Regions from separate parts of the Hyphomicrobium denitrificans ATCC 51888 genome, predicted to be linked through region 1. Evidence: predicted binding sites of a transcription regulator. Region 1 holds the regulator's gene; each other region holds the start of a gene.

Region 1 (4,501 bases):
TTGTGAGCGTTTCGTTCGTCTTGTTATATTATACGATGTTTATAGCATTCGACAGGGTTTCGATGGCAAAATTCAGTCCGGCGCGCGTTGGTGCCGGCATCATGCTGCTGGCCGCCATCTTTTCCGGCGCCGGAGCGGCCGCGGAGACGCCGAAGGTCGTCGTGACCATCAAACCGATCCATGCGCTCGTCAGCGAGGTCATGGCGGGCGTCGGCGTGCCGGTGCTGCTCGTTGACGGCGCGGCGTCGCCGCACACGTTTACGCTCAGACCCTCGACGGCGCGCGCGATCAACGATGCCGATATCTTCATCCGCACGTCGGATGCGCTGGAGCCCTTTACGCACAAGATCGTGCAAACCCTGCCTCCGAGCGTCAACGTGGTGACGCTCGCGGACGCGCCCGGCATTGCGCTGCTCGACCAACGGCGCGGCGGAACGTTCGAGCCGCACGTCCATGTGCACGCGATCGACGAAGAGCATGCGGACATCAAAGCGCATGACGGTCACGATGACGAGGAGGGCGGCAAGGACGGGCATATCTGGCTCGACCCGCGCAACGCCAAGGCGATCGTGGCGAGCGTGACGCAGGCGCTTTCGGCGCGCTATCCGGAGCATGCCAGCACGCTCACCGCCAATGCAGCGGCGCTCGATCGGCGTCTCGATGCGTTGAACCAGGACATCGCGACGGAGCTTAGTCGAGTTCGGGATAAACCCTTCATCGTGTTTCATGATGCGACGCAGTACTTCGAGCATCGCTACGGACTGAACGCCGTCGGATCGATCACAGTCAGCCCGGACATTCCGCCGAGCGCGCGGCGTCTGACGGAAGTTCGGCGCAAGATCGTCTCGCTCGGCGCCGTCTGCGTGTTCAGCGAGCCGGACTTCCAGCCGAAGCTCATCAGCGCCGTTACTGAAGCAACGAAGGCCCGTTCGGGAACGCTCGACGCCGAAGGGCTGACGCTGACGCCTGGACCGGATCTCTATTTCGATCTGATGCACGGGCTGGCGCGCAATATCGCGCGCTGTCTCGATGCGGAAAGCTGAAGGGTCCTGGCGTCGTGACGCGATGCCGCTCGTGAAGGCGATCGATCGCAGCGTCGCGCTAGAATTTAGACGGGAGCGTCGGCCTCGCGGCCGTCGAACACGTAACCCGCGCCGCGAACCGTGCGGATCGGATCACTTTCGTTGCCGCGGATCAGCGATTTTCTCAAACGTCCGATGTGGACGTCGACCGTGCGCTCATCGACTTCGGACGACTGACCCCAGACGCGGTCGAGAAGCTGATTTCGCGAGAGCACACGGCGCGGGCTCTCCATGAAAACTTCGAGCATCCGGTATTCGGTGGGTCCGAGGCGAACTTCGCGTGCGCCGCGCGTGACCTTGTGGGCGCCGCGATCCATGACGATTTCGCCGGAGACGAGGATGTCGCTCATGCGCTCGGGAGCGGCACGGCGCAGGAGCGCCTTGATCCGTGCCATCAGCTCCTGAACGGAGAAAGGCTTGGTGACATAGTCGTCGGCGCCGGTCGTCAGTCCGCGCACGCGATCGGCTTCCTCGCCGCGCGCCGTCAGCAGGATGATCGGCAGGTTCTGCGTCTCGGTGCGATTGCGAAGTCTCCGGCATAACTCGATGCCGGAGATTTTCGGAATCATCCAATCGAGAATCGCAAGGTCGTAGCTCTGTTCCGCCAAGAGCAGTTCGGCTTCCTCGCCGTCGGCCGCGTGCACGACGTCGTAGCCTTCGGACTGGAGATTGTACTTCAGAAGCTCAACGAGCGGTGCTTCGTCTTCGACGACGATGATCTTGGCGGCCATGATATTACGCCTTGGGTCCTTCGATTATTCGCGAGGCGTGATCAGGGTCGACGACGTGCGGTCGCCCTTCGGACGGTCGTCGGCGATCGGAACGCCGTGGACGAGGTAATGAATATTCTCGGCAATGTTGGTGGTGTGATCGCCGATGCGCTCGATGTTCTTGGCGCCGAACAGGAAATGCGTGCACAGGCCGATGTTGCGCGGGTCTTCCATCATGTAGGTCAGAAGCTCGCGGAACAGCGAATTGTACATCGCGTCGACCTGCTCATCGCTCAGCCAGACCTTCATCGCCTTATCGGCATCGAGGGTGGCGAGCGCGTCGAGAACGTCGCGCAGCTGAGCCTGCACCATTTCCGTCATGTGGCGCATGCCGGTCATCAACGGCTTCGGGTAGGTTTCGGAAGCCACCGCCAGTGCGCGCTTGGCGATATTCTTGGCAAGGTCGCCGATGCGCTCGAGGTCGCCCGCAACCTTGAGGACCGTCATGATGTGGCGAAGATCGTTCGCGAGCGGCTGGCGGCGGGCGATCATCAGAATGACCTGGTCCTGCACCTCGCGCTCGAGCTGGTCGAGCATCGCGTCACTCGAAACAGCCGTTTCGGCGAGATTCGGGTCGCGGCGTTCAAGGGCGTCCATCGCCTGGACGAGAAGCTTTTCCGCGTAGCCGCCCATCTGGGCGATGCGGCGGTCAAGGAGCTTCAGTTCGTCTTCGTATGACTTGACGGTGTGTTCGTTCATCTAAGTCGGTCCTAAAATTCGTGGGCCTCTGGAAGCGGTCACTAGCCGAAGCGGCCGGTGATGTAGTCCTGCGTCCGGGTGTCCGTGGGATTGGTGAACAGCTTTTTCGTATCGCCGAACTCGACCAGTTCGCCGAGGTACATGAAGGCGGTCTTCTGCGAGACGCGGGCCGCCTGCTGCATGTTGTGCGTAACGATCGCGATCGTGAACTCGTTCTTCAACTCATCGATCAATTCTTCGATGCGTGCCGTGGAGATCGGATCGAGCGCCGAGCACGGTTCGTCGAACAGAATGACTTCAGGACGGATCGCGACGGTGCGCGCGATGCAAAGGCGCTGCTGCTGGCCGCCGGAAAGGCTCAGGCCGCTGCTGTGCAGCTTGTCCTTCACTTCTTTCCAGAGAGCAGCTTTTTCGAGCGCGCTTTCGACGCGGGCGTCGATGTCGGATTTCGGCAGGCGCTCATAAAGGCGGACGCCGAAGGCGATGTTTTCATAGATCGACATCGGGAACGGCGTCGGCTTCTGGAACACCATGCCGATGCGCGAGCGAAGAAGGTTCAGGTCCTGGCGCGGATTGAGAATGTTCTCGCCGTCGAACAGGACTTCGCCTTCGGCGCGCTGGTTCGGATAGAGATCGTACATCCGATTGAGAACGCGCAGCAGTGTGGACTTGCCGCAACCGGACGGTCCGATGAACGACGTCACCTGACGCTCATAGAGCGGCATGGAGATCGATTTCAGGGCCAGGGACGACCCGTAGAAGAACTTCAGATCGCGGACGGAAATCTTTTCCGTAAGCGCGGAGTCCACATCCTTGGACATGACATTCATTGTGGGGACCTCGAAGAACCTAGCCAACGTGCGAGAATACTCATTGTCAGAACCGCGACTGTGATCAGAAGCGCGCCTGTCCAGGCGAGACGCTGCCAATCTTCGTAGGGGCTCAGAGCGTATTGGAAGATGACCACCGGCAAGCTCGCGATCGGAGCATTGAGGTTGGTGGACCAGAACTGGTTGTTCAAAGACGTGAACAACAGCGGTGCGGTTTCGCCGCTGATGCGGGCGATCGCGAGCAGCACGCCCGTGATCATGCCGGCGCGCGCCGCCTTATAGGCAACTTTCCGGATGACCAGCGACTGCGGGAGACCGAGAGCGGACGATGCTTCGCGCAGCGTGTTCGGCACCAGCAGCAGCATGTTCTCGGTGGTGCGGACGACCGTCGGGATGACGAGCGCGGCGAGGGCGGCAGAGCCGGCGATCGCCGAGAAGTGTCCCATCGGCCGTACGAGCAATTCGTAGACGAAGAGGCCCGTCACGATCGACGGCGCGCTCAGCAGGATGTCGTTGATGAAGCGCACGAACGACGTGATTTTGCTGTAGCGCCCGTACTCGGCCATGTAGGTGCCGGCGAGAATGCCGATCGGAGTTCCGATCAGCACGCCGATGACCGTCATGATGAGGCTGCCGACGATGGCGTTCAGCAGGCCGCCGTCGCTGCCTGGCGGCGGGGTCATCTCGGTGAAGACGTTGATGCCGAGCCCGGCGAAGCCTTTGTAGAGCAGCGTCGCAAGGATGATGCCGAGGATTGCGAGGCCCACGCCTGCCGCCGCCCAGCACAGCCAGACGGTAATCCTGCTTCTGATGCGCCGGCGCTGATACCGGCCACGATCGAGTGCCATGTTACGCTCCCGCTTTCTTCTCGATGCGCATCAGCATGAGCCGTGCAAGCGCGAGAACGACGAAGGTGATGAAGAACAGGATGAGGCCGAGGGCGATCAGCGATGAGGTATAGAGGTCGCCGACAGCCTCGGTGAACTCGTTGGCGATGGTCGCGGAGATCGTCGTGCCAGGCGCCAGGATGGAAGCTGAAACGCGGTGTGCGTTGCCGATGACGAAGGTCACGGCCATCGTTTCGCCGAGGGCGCGGCCGAGGCCGAGCATGACGCCGCCG
Region 2 (4,501 bases), 700 kb from region 1:
CGACGATCAGACGGATGAGCAGCTGGCGCTCGATCTCTCCGAGAACGTGTCGAAGGTCGTCTCAAAAGGCCTCGTGCGTGGTGCCTCGGTCGTCCGTTTTGCGGCGCGCTCAGGCGGCAAGACATCGATCACCGAGACCTCGACCAGCGTCACAACGTCGAGCTTCGACGTCGATGCACGCTCGATCGACTCGACGCTGACGCACGGCGCCAACGCGCTGGCACTCGGCGAGCAGCCGATCGAAATGCGCGCGCCTGCTGCTGTCGTGACGCCTGCACCGATGAGCAAGTCGGAACTCTTCAAGCAGCGCGCCACCGAAGCCAAGCTCCGCGGCTACGAAGGCGTCGCCTGCACCGAATGCTACAACTTCACCATGGTCCGCAACGGCACCTGCCTGAAGTGCGACACGTGCGGCAGCACGAGTGGGTGCAGTTGAAAGTAAAGACATAAAATGAGGACAACTGAGTAGGCTCAGTTGTCCTTCATCGAATGAGGCCAATTTGGATCAAGTGGAACTTCGACGTCTGAGCCGTCTGCGTTTCATTGACCCGGAGCTTGTGCTCCCCGAATTGAACAAACTACGTTGTGAACTTGTCCAACGCGACGTACCCTGGTCTGTAAAAAATCTACGCACTCATGGTCTCAAACGCTCTAGAGAACTCTGGACAGCTTGCATTTTCGCCCATGGAATGCGCGAGATATTGCGTACGAAGATATATGTGGCAGACGATGAAGGCGGCGACCACGATTTCGTCTGTTATTGGGACGCTCCCGAGACGGGGAATATATGCCCTGTGCAGCTGAAAGAGGTCGTCCCTCAGGAGCTAAATTCAAACAGCAGCGTTCAATCAATTGTCGACAGCATCGCAAAAAAGCGAAATTACCGAAAGCGAACACTCGCAATCAAATTGACGCGAGAGGGCAATTTTAACCCCTCGACTCTCGACCTTTCAAAGCTGGAGACCGAGAGTGTCTGGGTTTTTGGCGCAGTCTCCGCTGATCAAACGCAATGGGTGATCTGGGGCGATCTCTTACAGTCTAATCACGGAACAAGTTTCAATTTGCCCGTGTAAACTCGTCATCCTCGAACGCGTAACCCCGGATTTAATCCGGGGGATGCGCGTTCGGGGATCCAGCATGAGACTCGGCGCAGCCGTCCGTAATCCCTGCAAGGCGCTTCCAACGAAACGCCTTGTTTGTTTTTGCGCCTTCGGCAAGTCTTGTGCTGGATCCCCGCGCATCATTCGCGACGCTCACTCACGCGAGGATGACGGGAGGGGGAATGCGCGTCGTCAAACCAGCCGTCTATATCCTCGCGAGCAAACGGAACGGCACGCTGTACATCGGCGTCACCGGCGATCTCGCGGCGCGCGTCTCCATTCATCAACAGGATCTGGAAGACGGCTTTACGAAGCGATACGGCGTGCACATGCTCGTGCATTACGAGCAGTTCGATACGATGCCTGACGCCATCGCACGCGAGAAGCAGCTGAAGAAATTCCGTCGTGCCGACAAGCTCGCACTGATCGAAAGCGGCAATCCGCAATGGCACGATTTAACGTCGGAGGTACAGGCCTGGCGAAGCTAACATCCGACGTCGCAGCCAACAAGAATAGCGATGTCTGAATTCGCATAGATATGGCCCGAGATGCGACCTGCCGCTTTGCCGCTCAATCGAACCCCACTCCCGTCATGGCCGCGCAGGCGGCCATCCACGCGACGGGCTGGCACAAATCAGCACCCGACTGACCTGAACTCCAAAAACAATTCCGCCGAGAGCGTTCCGACCCGATACGGAACACCCTCGGCGGATAGCAGGATCGCGAGTCCGGGCCGTGCCCCCCGCCCGTCTCAAGTCCGGCTAGTGTTTCTTGTGCGGACCCTTCTTCAGATGCGCGTGCTTGTGGCCGTGATGCTTGTGCTTGCGCGCGTGCGCATGCTTCTCTTTCTTGCGATCGACGAAGAACGTCGTCTTGGCGACGGGGCTCTCGACACCTGGCTTGACGAGCGACGGCGCGGCCTGCGCCGTCGTCTGCGCCAAAGTCGCTCCGATGAAGGTTGCGGCAAGCAAGGTAAGTGTACGTCTCATTTCTAATCCCTCCGCTGGCATAGCCATTTTGCGCTGCGATAAAAGAGGCTAGTGCGCGGCCTTCAAAAAGAGAAAGAAGAAGAATTCAAATGCTCCGGAAATTAATTTCTTTGCAGATCGTCTGAAATCCGAACGCCCGCTCGCGTGGCTCTCCGGTCCTGTGAGAGACGCGTAGATCGTCGTCGCGCCCTGGCTCACACGCATTTAGACCCGCCGTCACCTCCACACTCCGCGCGCTCTTTACGCAAATGATTTGTTATATTATACGTTACTAACCGTGATGCGCGCACTCACGCTCGAGGGGAAACCGATGATGCTGGAACGAAATCAAATCCGATGGACGCTCGTGGCGCTATGGATCGTCACCGGCGCTGGAGTCCTGGCGGCAACATCAGCCGCATCAAACGCTGCCGGCTCAGGCCGGACTTATGCTTCGAACGACGGCGCAATTTCCGATCGCAGCTGCAAACGAGGGCCAAAACAGGAAATCTGCGATTGGGTGAAGCGCGAGCATAAACCTTCAGCCGGACATTAGCATGCCTGCATTGCAAGCCGTGAAAGGCTCGCAATGCCCTGCTGTCACATCACTGCAATAGAGACTGCCTAGTTCCCCCGCATCAGCACCTGAAATAGGGGAACCAACGATGTCCGACGTGGCGTTAGCCGACGTGGCAGGCAGCCGGCCGAAGCTCGACCATCCCGCGAACCCTGCAACGGCCTTCGTATTTTTAGGCTTGCTTGCCGGAGGTCTCTTCTACACGGCCTACAGCCTTTACCAGGACGTTGAAGCGGCAGGCACGCCGATTTCCACCTGGCTGCCGTTCCTTCTCTTGGGCGTGGCGCTGCTCATCGCGCTTGGCTTCGAGTTCGTGAATGGCTTTCACGACACCGCCAACGCGGTTGCGACCGTCATCTACACGCATTCGATGCCCGCCAATGTCGCGGTGCTCTGGTCCGGCTTCTTCAACTTCCTCGGCGTGCTGCTGTCGAGCGGCGCCGTCGCTTACGGCATCATCTCGTTGCTGCCGGTCGAACTCATTCTTCAGGTCGGCTCTAGCGCCGGCTTCGCGATGGTCTTCGCGCTGCTGATCGCGGCCATCATCTGGAACCTTGGAACATGGTGGCTGGGGCTGCCCTCGTCATCGTCGCACACGCTGATCGGTTCGATCATCGGCGTCGGCGTTGCGAACTCGCTGCTTCACGGCGGCAACGGCACCTCGGGCGTCGACTGGGGCAAGGCGACCGACATCGGCTATTCGCTGCTGCTTTCGCCGATGGTCGGCTTCGTCGCTGCCGCTTTGCTGCTGCTGTCGCTGAAGGTGCTCGTCCGCAATCCGTCTCTCTATAAGGAGCCCGTCGGAAACCAGCCGCCGCCGTGGTGGATCCGCGGTCTGCTGGTGCTGACCTGCACGGGCGTTTCGTTCGCGCACGGCTCGAACGACGGTCAGAAGGGCATGGGTCTCATCATGCTGATCCTGATCGGTACCGTCCCGACCGCCTATGCACTGAACCGTTCGCCCGCGCCGTCACAGGTCGTACACTTCCAGGCGACTGCGACTGCCGCCGCTGCCGTGATCGAGAAACAGGCTGCCGGCTACAATGTTCTCGGCGACCCGCGTCCGGCAGTGACGAACTACATCTCGGCGCGCACGATCAACGAGGGCACATATCCGAGCCTCGCCGTTCTCGTCCGCCAGATCTCCGAGCAGGTGAACAGCTACGGCGCGCTCGACAAGGTGCCAGCAACGGCCGTCCAGAACGTCCGTAACGACATGTACCTTGCCTCCGAGGCGCTGCGCTTCCTGCTCAAGGACAAGGCGAACAACCTGTCCAAGGATGACGTCGCGAGCATTACGGCGTTCAAGGGCTCGCTCGACAACGCGACGCGCTTCATTCCGCTCTGGGTCAAGATCGCGGTTGCGATCGCGCTTGGCCTCGGCACGATGATCGGCTGGAAACGCATCGTCGTGACGGTCGGCGAAAAGATTGGCAAGACGCACCTCACCTACGCACAAGGCGCATCGGCAGAAGTCGTGGCGATGGCGACCATCGGCGCCGCCGACATGTACGGTCTGCCGGTTTCGACCACACACGTTCTTTCGTCCGGCGTCGCCGGTACGATGGCGGCGAACGGCTCGGGCCTGCAATGGTCGACGGTCCGCAACCTGCTCATGGCCTGGGTGCTGACACTGCCGGCGTCGATCCTGCTGGCGGGCGGCCTCTACTTCATTTTCTCCAAGCTGTTCTGATCATCGCCGAACAAGCGAGGTCACTGAGAAAGGCGCGAAATTCGCGCCTTTTTCATTTTGCGGCGAGCTTCCGTGATGAACTTCCAGGCGGCGTGCCGCAAATATTGTCCTTTGGGCGGCATCGCGCGTTTCTGTGTTGACGGACATTTGCGATTGACAGAGC
Region 3 (4,501 bases), 270 kb from region 1:
CAGCTTGGCGACAGAGCAAACGGTCGTCTTGGAGTCGATCGAGACGGAACACGTGCAGACAGCATCGGCTGCTTCGGCCGAGTCCCAGGCGGGCAGCGTGCAGGCGGCCGAGTCCGCTCCGCAGCCGCTGACCGAGGTGAAGGAAGCGGTTGAAGCAACCGAGCCACCGCCGGAGTCGGTCGACGTCGCAGAAGTCGCGCCGTCCGCGGCCCTTCCGACGGACGACCCGCTGCACGTCATTCGCGGACAGGCACCACCCGACGAGGTGCACGAGACCAAGGCGATCCAGACTTCGGAAACGATCGAAGAGGTGAAGCCTGCTGAGATCGAGTCGAAGGAAGTCGCAGAAGAGGATAGCAAGAAGGAAGACGCCGAACGGAAGGAACGGCAGGTTACGGCGCAATCGGCCTCTCGCGCATCAACGGCCGGCAGCACGACATCGCGTGCGAGCATGGCGCAGTCCGAGGCTAGCGGTAAAGTTTCAGCAAGCCGCGGAAGCATTCTGAACTATGCGGCGCGCATCCGCGCTATTCTCTCGCGCAACAAGCCGAGCGGCGATGGATATACGGGCACGACGCGCATTTCATTCGGGCTGACGCCGTCGGGAGAAATACGGTACGCGGAGATCGCAACTTCATCGGGTAAGGGCAAACTTGATCAGGCGGCGTTAGCGGCGGTTCGAAAGGCCGCGCCGTTTGGCGATCCACCGTCCGGCGCAGCGCCGAACCAGCTTCAGTTCACGATTCCCTTCTATTTCCGTTAGTCTGGCGATGCGTCGCCGACTGATCCCAAGCGCGCGCAAGTGCGTAGAGAAGCGCGATTGCAAATGCGTAGAAGCTGAGCATGAAAAAGATAACAGGAAACGCTTCGCTGTTGGGCATGGCGCAACTCCGTTTACATCATATGGCTCGTTCCGGACTTGAATGAAGCAGTGCGATCCGTGGCGAACACGTTCGCGCGGAAAACTTAAAAATAAAACGCAATGGTAACGCGGCGGTTGCAGGCTTCGCTCAGGCGAGACGCCAACCGTGCATGGCTGACCCAACTACACCGAGCGACGACAGAGTCGGTTCGTTAGTTGTTGCGAGGGGGCGGTGCTCGTTTCTGGCGTTTCGGACGGACGTTCTTAGTACGCTCCGTATCGGACAGACGTTCCATGAAATTTGAAAGCGACCTGGAATTCACGATCGTCAGCAGCGTCAACAGGATCGTCGGGATTAGCACGGCGAGGAATGCCCAGATCCGCCAGGGGAGAGGTTCATCGGCCCAAGCGAGGACGTTCATACCGAGGAAGCCGGTCACCGTCGTACCGATCAGGCCGAGCGTCGTCACGACGGTCAGTCTCGTCATCGTATCGTTCTGCCGGCGCAACGCTTCGTTTTCTAGGAATTCGCTCATTTCCTGAATCTCTTGCCGAATGTCGTCGTAGAGACGGTCAAGCTCGAGATGCGAGCGGCAGAGTGTGAACAGTTCTCGCGCTTGCGTCTGGTTGCTGACGGAATGGAACCAGTAGCGATGGGTGAAGCGGAGGAATGTTTCCAGCGCCCGGCGCGACGCCATCCGAAAGGACAGAACGGCGGATTTGTCGTGTGCATCGAGGCGGCTCATGGCTTCGGTGAGCTGGTCGGAAAACATCAGCAGCGCGGCTTTGTGAAAATGCGCGAGCAAAAAGACGAGGAAATGCTCGTGCCGGAAACTGTTCTGGCAGCCGTGATTGATGTCGGTGAAAAACGGATTGTCGGCGTTGCCGGTGACGACAAGCGTGTGCCCGCAAGACATGTACCGGCTCTCGGGCCATTCGACGCCGTTGTGCTGTCCGTAATAGCGATCGTAGCAAAAAGCGGATTCGAAGCTGGTGAGATGGCTTTCCGAGAAAGGAAGTTCATCGCAGCTACCGGGGCCTGATGCAAAGGCGAGCCGAACGTAATCGGCGCGCGTCAGCGCCGTTCCGGCGCTTGCCGCGAGGAAATCCATCTGCGGCATGCGGGAATATTCGAGCTGTTTGTAACGGATCTGTCCGGGGAGATCCGAATGGTGCGGCACCAAAGGATGCAGCAGGAATTGCCAGTGCGAAGCGACGCGCGCTGAACGCTTCAAACAGACTTGCGCGAGGAATTTCGCCTGATCGTTGTGGTCTGAAACCGCGAGGACGCCGCCGTCGTTGCCGATGAATTCGACCTTATCGGGACAGTGTCCGCCGGAGCCGTTTTCCTCCCAGTATGCGGGATAGGTTCGGCCAAGCCGGAACATCAGATCCTGCACGGTGACAAGTGGAAGATCGCTGGCGTGGACCTCGAATGCGAGTATCGCAACGTCGATCTCATAGAAGAAGTAGAGATCGATGTGCGTTACGTCGAGTTCGAGTGGGGCTGCGCCTGCGCTGAGCGTGATGCGGATTTTGGCAACGTCGCTTCGGCGGAAGGCTTTGATTGGGCTTTCGGCGCAGACCGAACCCGGTTTGCCGCGGCCGCTGCCGTAGAGCAGCCGCTGCACGGGCGGCAGGAACGTCACGAATTCGCTGTAGTGACGCTGCTGGAAATCTTTGGGATCGCCAGTGAATTCGTCGGCGATTTCATACCAGGGATTGTCCGGGCCGAGCGTCTCCAGGATCGCGGCGTAGTCCTCGACGATCGTGGCGTTGTTTTCGGGAACGAGCTGGATGGGCCAGAGGAGAATCTGGCGAAACGTCTGAATGCGCTTTTCCGCGACGCCTTGCTGCGTATCCTGACGGATTTGGTCGGCAGTTCGTACTTCGTCCAGCATCGGCCCACCCGGATGGCAGCGAGGTCAAATCGGGGCAACCCGTATGTCGCTTCTGCGACAGTACCGTGACAGGGATCGAGCAACTTCAAAACAGCCTGCAGACGATGCAGGCTCTACACCTTAAATTATACATCAACAGCGGGTGGGAAGCGAAGGAGATCTGCGGCTTTGCTTTCCGTCGCGATAACGGAGGCGAAAAGCAGCAATTTTCAGCGGCGGCTGCAGAGGCGAGATCGAGGGACCGAGCCCGCCTCGAGCCAATCTTATTTCTGCGGAGAACGGTCCGACGTTCCTTCATGCGTCTGCCCCGCGTCCGTACCCGTGTTGCCAGTCGAGCTGGCATTCGGCGTGCGCTCAGGCTCGCGTTTGCCGGGCGTGCGATCCGACGTTTTGCCTTGGCTTCCGGGCTCGGTATTGACATCACCGCCAGCCGCCGATGGTGTGGTGCTGGACGAAGACGTCGAGGGTTGAGACGTCGAGGACGGTGCGTCTGCAGCGGATGCTACAGTCGCGCCAATCAGCAGTGCGCTTGCCGCCCCGGTCAAGGCGACGATTCCGTACTTTCTAAGCATAATAAAACCTCTGGCTGTTTTTGAAGCTAAGAGAGGTACGGCTGCGCGCAGGTGAAAGTTCCCGCGAAACTAAGTTGCAGCGCAATAGAGGGACTTGCGAAAGTCGCTTATGGCTCGCGCTTTTTTGATCGTTCGCGACCTAAGATGCGCGATGCCACGCTTTTGTGAGCATCGGGCCGTAGTTCAACGCGAAGATGGCGAAGGCCATCGACCAGCAGATCGCGGATAGCAGCAACAATTCAGAATAGGCCGATGCGATCAACGGTGCGAGCGTGCGCGTCAACGCTGCGAGATTTGCAAAACAGTAGATCAGCAGCGTCGGGCGGTCGGCGCGGCGCTCGCGGCCTGTGTGGCTGAGCGTCGTGCGGGTCATCATGGCGAGAGTCATGATGCCGATCGCGCCGGTGGTGAGCGCATGGATTGCCGCCGTCGCGGGTATGTCAGCCGGAAACAGTACCGATGCGCCGAGCATGGCGACGCCAAGCGCGCACCAGAAATAGGCGAGGTGGAGGATCAGAACCATTCCGTCGCGCGCGGCAATCCATCCTTTCCAGCGCGCCAGGCGGATCAGTAGTCCGATGCCCGCGATCAGCAATAGCGCGCCGCTGATGTGCGAGTCCGGCAAGGCGACCCACGCCGCGATTGCTGCGGCTGTTGCGACGAGCGAGAACATATCGAAACGCCCGTAGGGTGCGGGCTGCGATGCGATCTTTCGCTGCGCTATCCAGTTTCGCGTGAAGCTCGGCACGAGACGTCCGCCCATCAGGGCGATGAGGAACGTGATAAGGCCGATCGTCATGCGCTCCGACACAGGGCCGAGGCCGGGAATGATCGTGCGTGCATGGAAAGCGATGTTGGCGATCGCGAGCAGCGTGATGACGATGGTGGGAGCAACGACACGCGAGTTCGTCGCGGCGAGAAGCTCGCGCCAGAGTGCTAGTGAAAACAGAACGAGAAAGGCCGCGTCGACGATAGCGGCTGCGAGTCCGAGCATCGGATAAGCGAGCATCGCGGCGCGTCCGGCAATCCAGATGGCGACGAGCACGACGATGGGCCGGCCTGCAACGGGATAGTGTCCCGTCCAGTTTGCTCCGGCGATCGTCATGTAACCGACGATGACGGCCGCCGTGTAGCCGAACAGCATTTCGTGGACGTGCCAGTCGCGC
Region 4 (4,501 bases), 1.4 Mb from region 1:
GAAACGCGTCCCGGCAGAATGCTCGGCTCGCCAGCGGTACGGAAAATGACGCGGGCACCCGGACGCGACGTGCGCGTGATCTCGCGCCACAGTGCGTTGAGCGTCGCATCGTCCATCCAATCCTGCGCATCGAGCAGGACATAACGATCGAGGCTTTCGGCGGGTTCGTTCGACAGAAAGCGGATCATGTTGTCATGGACGACGGTCACGCGGTTCGTGCGCGTTTTGACAGCCAGGAAGTTTGCCTTGTCGAGATAAGGCGGGCAGGGACCTTGTCCTTGCGGAGCGTAACGCCGCCCGAACGCCTGCCACGCAAAATAATTGTCCTTGAGATCGAAGCCCGTCGCGAGGCGCTGGGCGCGTTCCTTCAGAACTTCCGACATCGGCCGCGCGCCGTTGTCCGACAGCGCATCGTACTGCACGGGCGGGATGCCGAGCCCGAACAGCGAAGCCCGGTTGGACGTGATCCAGCGCAGCAGTGGATGGTCGAACGCCGGACCGATCTCGCGATCGAAAATCTCGCGCTGCTCGTCGATCGATTGTGCGTCTAGAATGCGCTTCGGATTGGCCCCGAGCATGCGCGCCATGACGTGTCCGCTCGTGATGAAGCGGCCGAGCAGTCCATAGCGGTAGAAATTGCGCGCGAAGCGCGAGATCCGCCGCCGTCCGCTGATGTCGCGGCCGTCCCAATAGGCGCGCGTCTCGGCGTCGAGATGCTGCGCGATCAGATCGCGATAGAGATGCACGTTACGGCGATCGTCGGCGGCGCCGAAAAAGCGATAGAACGTTGCGTGGTTCGGAAGATGCTGAGCGGCGGCGAGCTTCAATTTCAAAAGCGCGATATGCGTCTCGTTGAGATCGATCGCGATGATGCGCGCCGGGTTTCCGGTCAGGTAGCTCATCACGTTGCAGCCGCCGGACGCGATCGTCATCACACGGCTTTGCGGCGTGAATTCCAACGCCTCCATGTCCGCGCGTGGGTCTTCCCAGATCTGCGGATAGACCATCGAGCGGAAAGCAAAGGTGAAAGTTCGTTCGAGAAAGCCCGCCGCGCTCAATGCGCGGTTCTGGTGCACAGCCTCGCTGAGCAGGTCGACGCTGGTCGGTTCGAAGACTTTCGCGGATACGTTCACACACGATCTCCCTGATCGCCGCTTTCGCTACGGCATTTGAATTCTTAGGCGGCCTCGATCAGCCAACGTCCCGACGCGGCCTGCGTCGCGCGCTGACCGATGTGCTCTTTCCATCGGATGATTTCGAATTGGCCGTCGAAGCGCTCGCCGATCGCGGTGCAGCTTTCGACCCAATCCCCGCAATTGAGATAATGAATGCCGTCGATCATACGATTGTTCGCATGATGGATGTGGCCGCAGATGAGACCATCGGCCTCGCGGCGGCGCGCTTCGGAAGCGAGCGCATCCTCGAATTCGCCGATGAAGTTGACGGCGCTTTTGACCTTGAGCTTCAGGAACGCCGATAGCGACCAATGCCCAAGGCCCAGCATGCGCCGCGCGTAATTCAGCGGCACGTTCAAGGCCAGCGCCGCATCGTAAGAACGGTCGCCGAGGAACGCGAGCCAGCGCGCATAACGCACCACGACGTCGAATTCATCGCCGTGCAGAACGAGGTAGCGCTTGCCGTTGGCGCCTTCGTGGATAGCGTCGCGGCGAAGTTCGACGCCGCCGAAGTTCATGCCCGCATAGTCGCGCAGACCGTCGTCGTGATTGCCGGGAATGAAGACGACGCGCGTTCCCTTGCGCGCCTTGCGCAGAAGCTTCTGCAGAACGTCGTTATGACTTTGTGGCCAGTGAGGGCCGCGACGGACTTTCCAGAAATCGACGATGTCGCCGACGAGGTAAAGTTGCTCGCTCTCGACGTAGCGCAGGAAATCGAGAAGGGCTGGCGCTTGCGAATTGCGCATTCCGAGATGGACATCGGAAAGGAATACGGCGCGGTAATTCAGTTCCCCGGATGCGGTCGCGGCGCTCAAGTTCGGCCCCCAATCGCCAAGCTTTTCATGCCAAGCGAAGGACCGGATTCATGTTACACGCGTATGACGGCAGCCTGCGACGCGTCGCGACTGGAGCGGTTAATTTCACTCATATGTGGCGGCGCGACCTAAAATTCAATGCGCTGGAAAATGTGTTCCCAGACGAACAAGAGCGCGGTGTCGACAACGGCAACCATCAGAAATGCGAGAGAGATCGGGTAGGTCGACGATTCGGGCAGCCCGAGTTCAGATCCTCGGGTGGCGACGGCGAGAGCCGCAGTGAGACTGAAAAGTGCGAGAACTGCGAAAACGATCTGAACGTATTTTAGCGAACGAGCACGTTCGTGACGAAAATCATCCATCCGGGCATTCCCCTCGACGCGGTACAAACGAAACCCCGGGCTGGGACCATAAGCACTGTGCTGAGCAGTTTGAAGTAAAATTTAATGCTTTGTTAATGAACTACGTTTGTCGCAAAAGCTTTAAACTTTTCTAATTGCAAGGCGCGATCGGCCGGAAACGCGGCCGCAATCCACCACGTCTCGAACGCCCTCAGAATCTCGCCGACGGACGGGCCCGCTGGTATCCCGAGGGCAAGAACGTCGCTGCCGCTGAAGGGCATCTTCGGCGGGCTCCAGCGGTCCACCAGAAGCGCGCGCTTGCGCCAGGCTGCATCGGTGGCGGCAGCATTCGAGCGCGCCCACGCGACGACTGCGGCCCGTCTAAAGGCCTCGGAGCCGAGACGGTAGAGCGCGGCGCAGGCAGCGGCTTCGGGCTGCGCGGGATCGAGACCCGGATCAAAGCTTGCCGCGGACCGGAGCGCGGACGCTTCGCTGTTGGAAAGGCGAAGCCTCTGCGCCAGCTCATCGACGTCGCCCGGGCCCGAAACGGCGAGCGCCGCCAGTCCGCAGATCACGTCTGGCGGCTGACCGAGGCCGGCTTCGATTGCCTGCAGCCGCGCCAGCCTCTCGGGATGCAAAGTGCCGGGAAGCACGAGCGCCAGAATTTCGCTCTCGTACATGGCCCGAACGACCTCAGCAGCATAGGGCGCCGCGAGCAGCTTCAGGAACTCGGCGCGAATGCGCTCGGCTGCGAGCTTGCTTAGACCTTGCTTGAGCTTGATCGCGGCCGCCAGTCCGTCGACGTCGAGATGGCCTTTGCCGTATTCGGCGCTGAAGCGAAAAAACCGCAGAATACGCAGGTAGTCTTCGCGAATGCGTGCTTCACCATCGCCGATGAAGCGCACGCGCCGCCTGCGAAGGTCGGCAATCCCGCCCATCGGATCGTAGATCGCCCCATCCGGCGCGCAATAAAGCGCGTTGATCGTGAAGTCCCGTCGCTGCGCATCCTCGTCCCACGACTGGGTGAATGCGACGGTCGCATGGCGTCCGTCGGTTTCGATATCGCGCCGAAGCGTCGTGACCTCAAATCCGACGCCATCGGAAACGAGCGTCACCGTGCCGTGCTCGATGCCCGTCGGATGCGCGCCGAGCCCCGCGCGTCGCGCAAGCTCGATGACGGCGTCCGGAACGGCCGGCGTAGCAAGATCGACGTCGATGACTGGGCGATCGATCAGCGTATTGCGAATTGCGCCGCCGACAACGCGAACCTCCGCCTGAGCCGCATCGAATGCCGCGAAAACGTTGCGAAGTGGTTTGGCGTCGAGCCATCCTGCAATGAGGCGCGGACGGGTCGCGGTAAGCTGCGTCATGACTCAAGGTTTTTCGGGTTGCGGTTCCTGCGCGCGAATTGTGCGGTCGGGTTCGAGATTTCTATCGTGCATCGATTGCGGAACATAGACGTCATTCGGCGCATTGGAGGTTCGCGTTGAGAAAGCCACGAGCGTCGTCAGCATGAGCGCAGCACCCGCGATGAACAGCTTGAGCAGCGGCGCATTGCGCATGATTTCGCCGAGCCCTTTCCATTCATCGTCCCGGAATGCCACCCACGCGATGTAGAACAGCGTCGGCAGCAGAAAGAAAAAGATGTTCTCGAAAACGATGCGGATCATGCGCTGAACAGTCTCCGATAAAGCGCGCGGATGATTCCGGCGGTCGCGCCCCAGATATAGCGTTCGCCGTAAGGCATGGCATAGAACCTCCGCTCGTTGCCGCGCCAGGTCCGGCTGTCGATTTTATGGTTGGCTTCGTTCATCAGAAACTGAAACGGCACTTCGAAGATGTCGGCGACTTCCGCCGGATCTGGAACGAGATGAAATCCCGGTCGCACCAGCGCGACGGACGGCGTGATGATGAAACCCGTGCCAGTGCGATACGTCGGGAGATATCCGAGAGGCTCGATGAACGATCCGTCGAGCGCGATTTCCTCCCGTGCCTCCCTGACCGCAGCGGCCATCGGACTCGCATCATCGGTCTCAACCTTTCCTCCTGGGAAAGCGATCTGCCCGGCATGTGAGGAAAGATGTCCCGTCCGCTCCGTCAAAATGATGCTCAACGGCGCGTGCGCGACGATTGGAATGAGCACGGCCGCATGCCGGACGTCGGAGGAAAA

Evidence for each region. Region 1 encodes PhoB, which activates phosphate uptake and scavenging genes when phosphate is short. Its sites were predicted from a motif close to TGTCATNNANCTGTCAT; they were not measured.
Region 2: the regulator PhoB is predicted to act here: its motif matches at 2,667-2,683, upstream of HDEN_RS04655 (inorganic phosphate transporter).
Region 3: the regulator PhoB is predicted to act here: its motif matches at 2,818-2,834, upstream of HDEN_RS02665 (CorA family divalent cation transporter).
Region 4: the regulator PhoB is predicted to act here: its motif matches at 2,043-2,059, upstream of HDEN_RS12525 (UDP-2,3-diacylglucosamine diphosphatase).

The regions. Positions count from the first base shown of each region.
Region 1 is NC_014313.1:302,867-307,367, forward strand. Features, by position in the region: gene HDEN_RS01415 (zinc ABC transporter substrate-binding protein) at 63-1,043, shown strand; gene phoB (phosphate regulon transcriptional regulator PhoB) at 1,109-1,813, opposite strand; gene phoU (phosphate signaling complex protein PhoU) at 1,838-2,551, opposite strand; gene pstB (phosphate ABC transporter ATP-binding protein PstB) at 2,593-3,381, opposite strand; gene pstA (phosphate ABC transporter permease PstA) at 3,378-4,229, opposite strand; gene pstC (phosphate ABC transporter permease subunit PstC) at 4,231-4,501, opposite strand, start outside.
Region 2 is NC_014313.1:999,115-1,003,615, reverse strand. Features, by position in the region: gene HDEN_RS04680 (vitamin B12-dependent ribonucleotide reductase) at 1-436, shown strand, start outside; gene HDEN_RS04670 (GIY-YIG nuclease family protein) at 1,283-1,588, shown strand; gene HDEN_RS04665 (hypothetical protein) at 1,862-2,089, opposite strand; gene HDEN_RS04655 (inorganic phosphate transporter) at 2,734-4,338, shown strand.
Region 3 is NC_014313.1:576,666-581,166, forward strand. Features, by position in the region: gene HDEN_RS02660 (cell envelope integrity TolA family protein) at 1-763, shown strand, start outside; gene HDEN_RS02665 (CorA family divalent cation transporter) at 1,075-2,763, opposite strand; gene HDEN_RS02670 (hypothetical protein) at 3,027-3,335, opposite strand; gene HDEN_RS02675 (NnrS family protein) at 3,475-4,501, opposite strand, start outside.
Region 4 is NC_014313.1:2,589,746-2,594,246, reverse strand. Features, by position in the region: gene HDEN_RS12530 (BtaA family protein) at 1-1,133, opposite strand, end outside; gene HDEN_RS12525 (UDP-2,3-diacylglucosamine diphosphatase) at 1,178-1,990, opposite strand; gene HDEN_RS12520 (hypothetical protein) at 2,119-2,352, opposite strand; gene HDEN_RS12515 (CCA tRNA nucleotidyltransferase) at 2,445-3,701, opposite strand; gene HDEN_RS12510 (hypothetical protein) at 3,705-4,001, opposite strand; gene HDEN_RS12505 (CoA pyrophosphatase) at 3,998-4,501, opposite strand, start outside.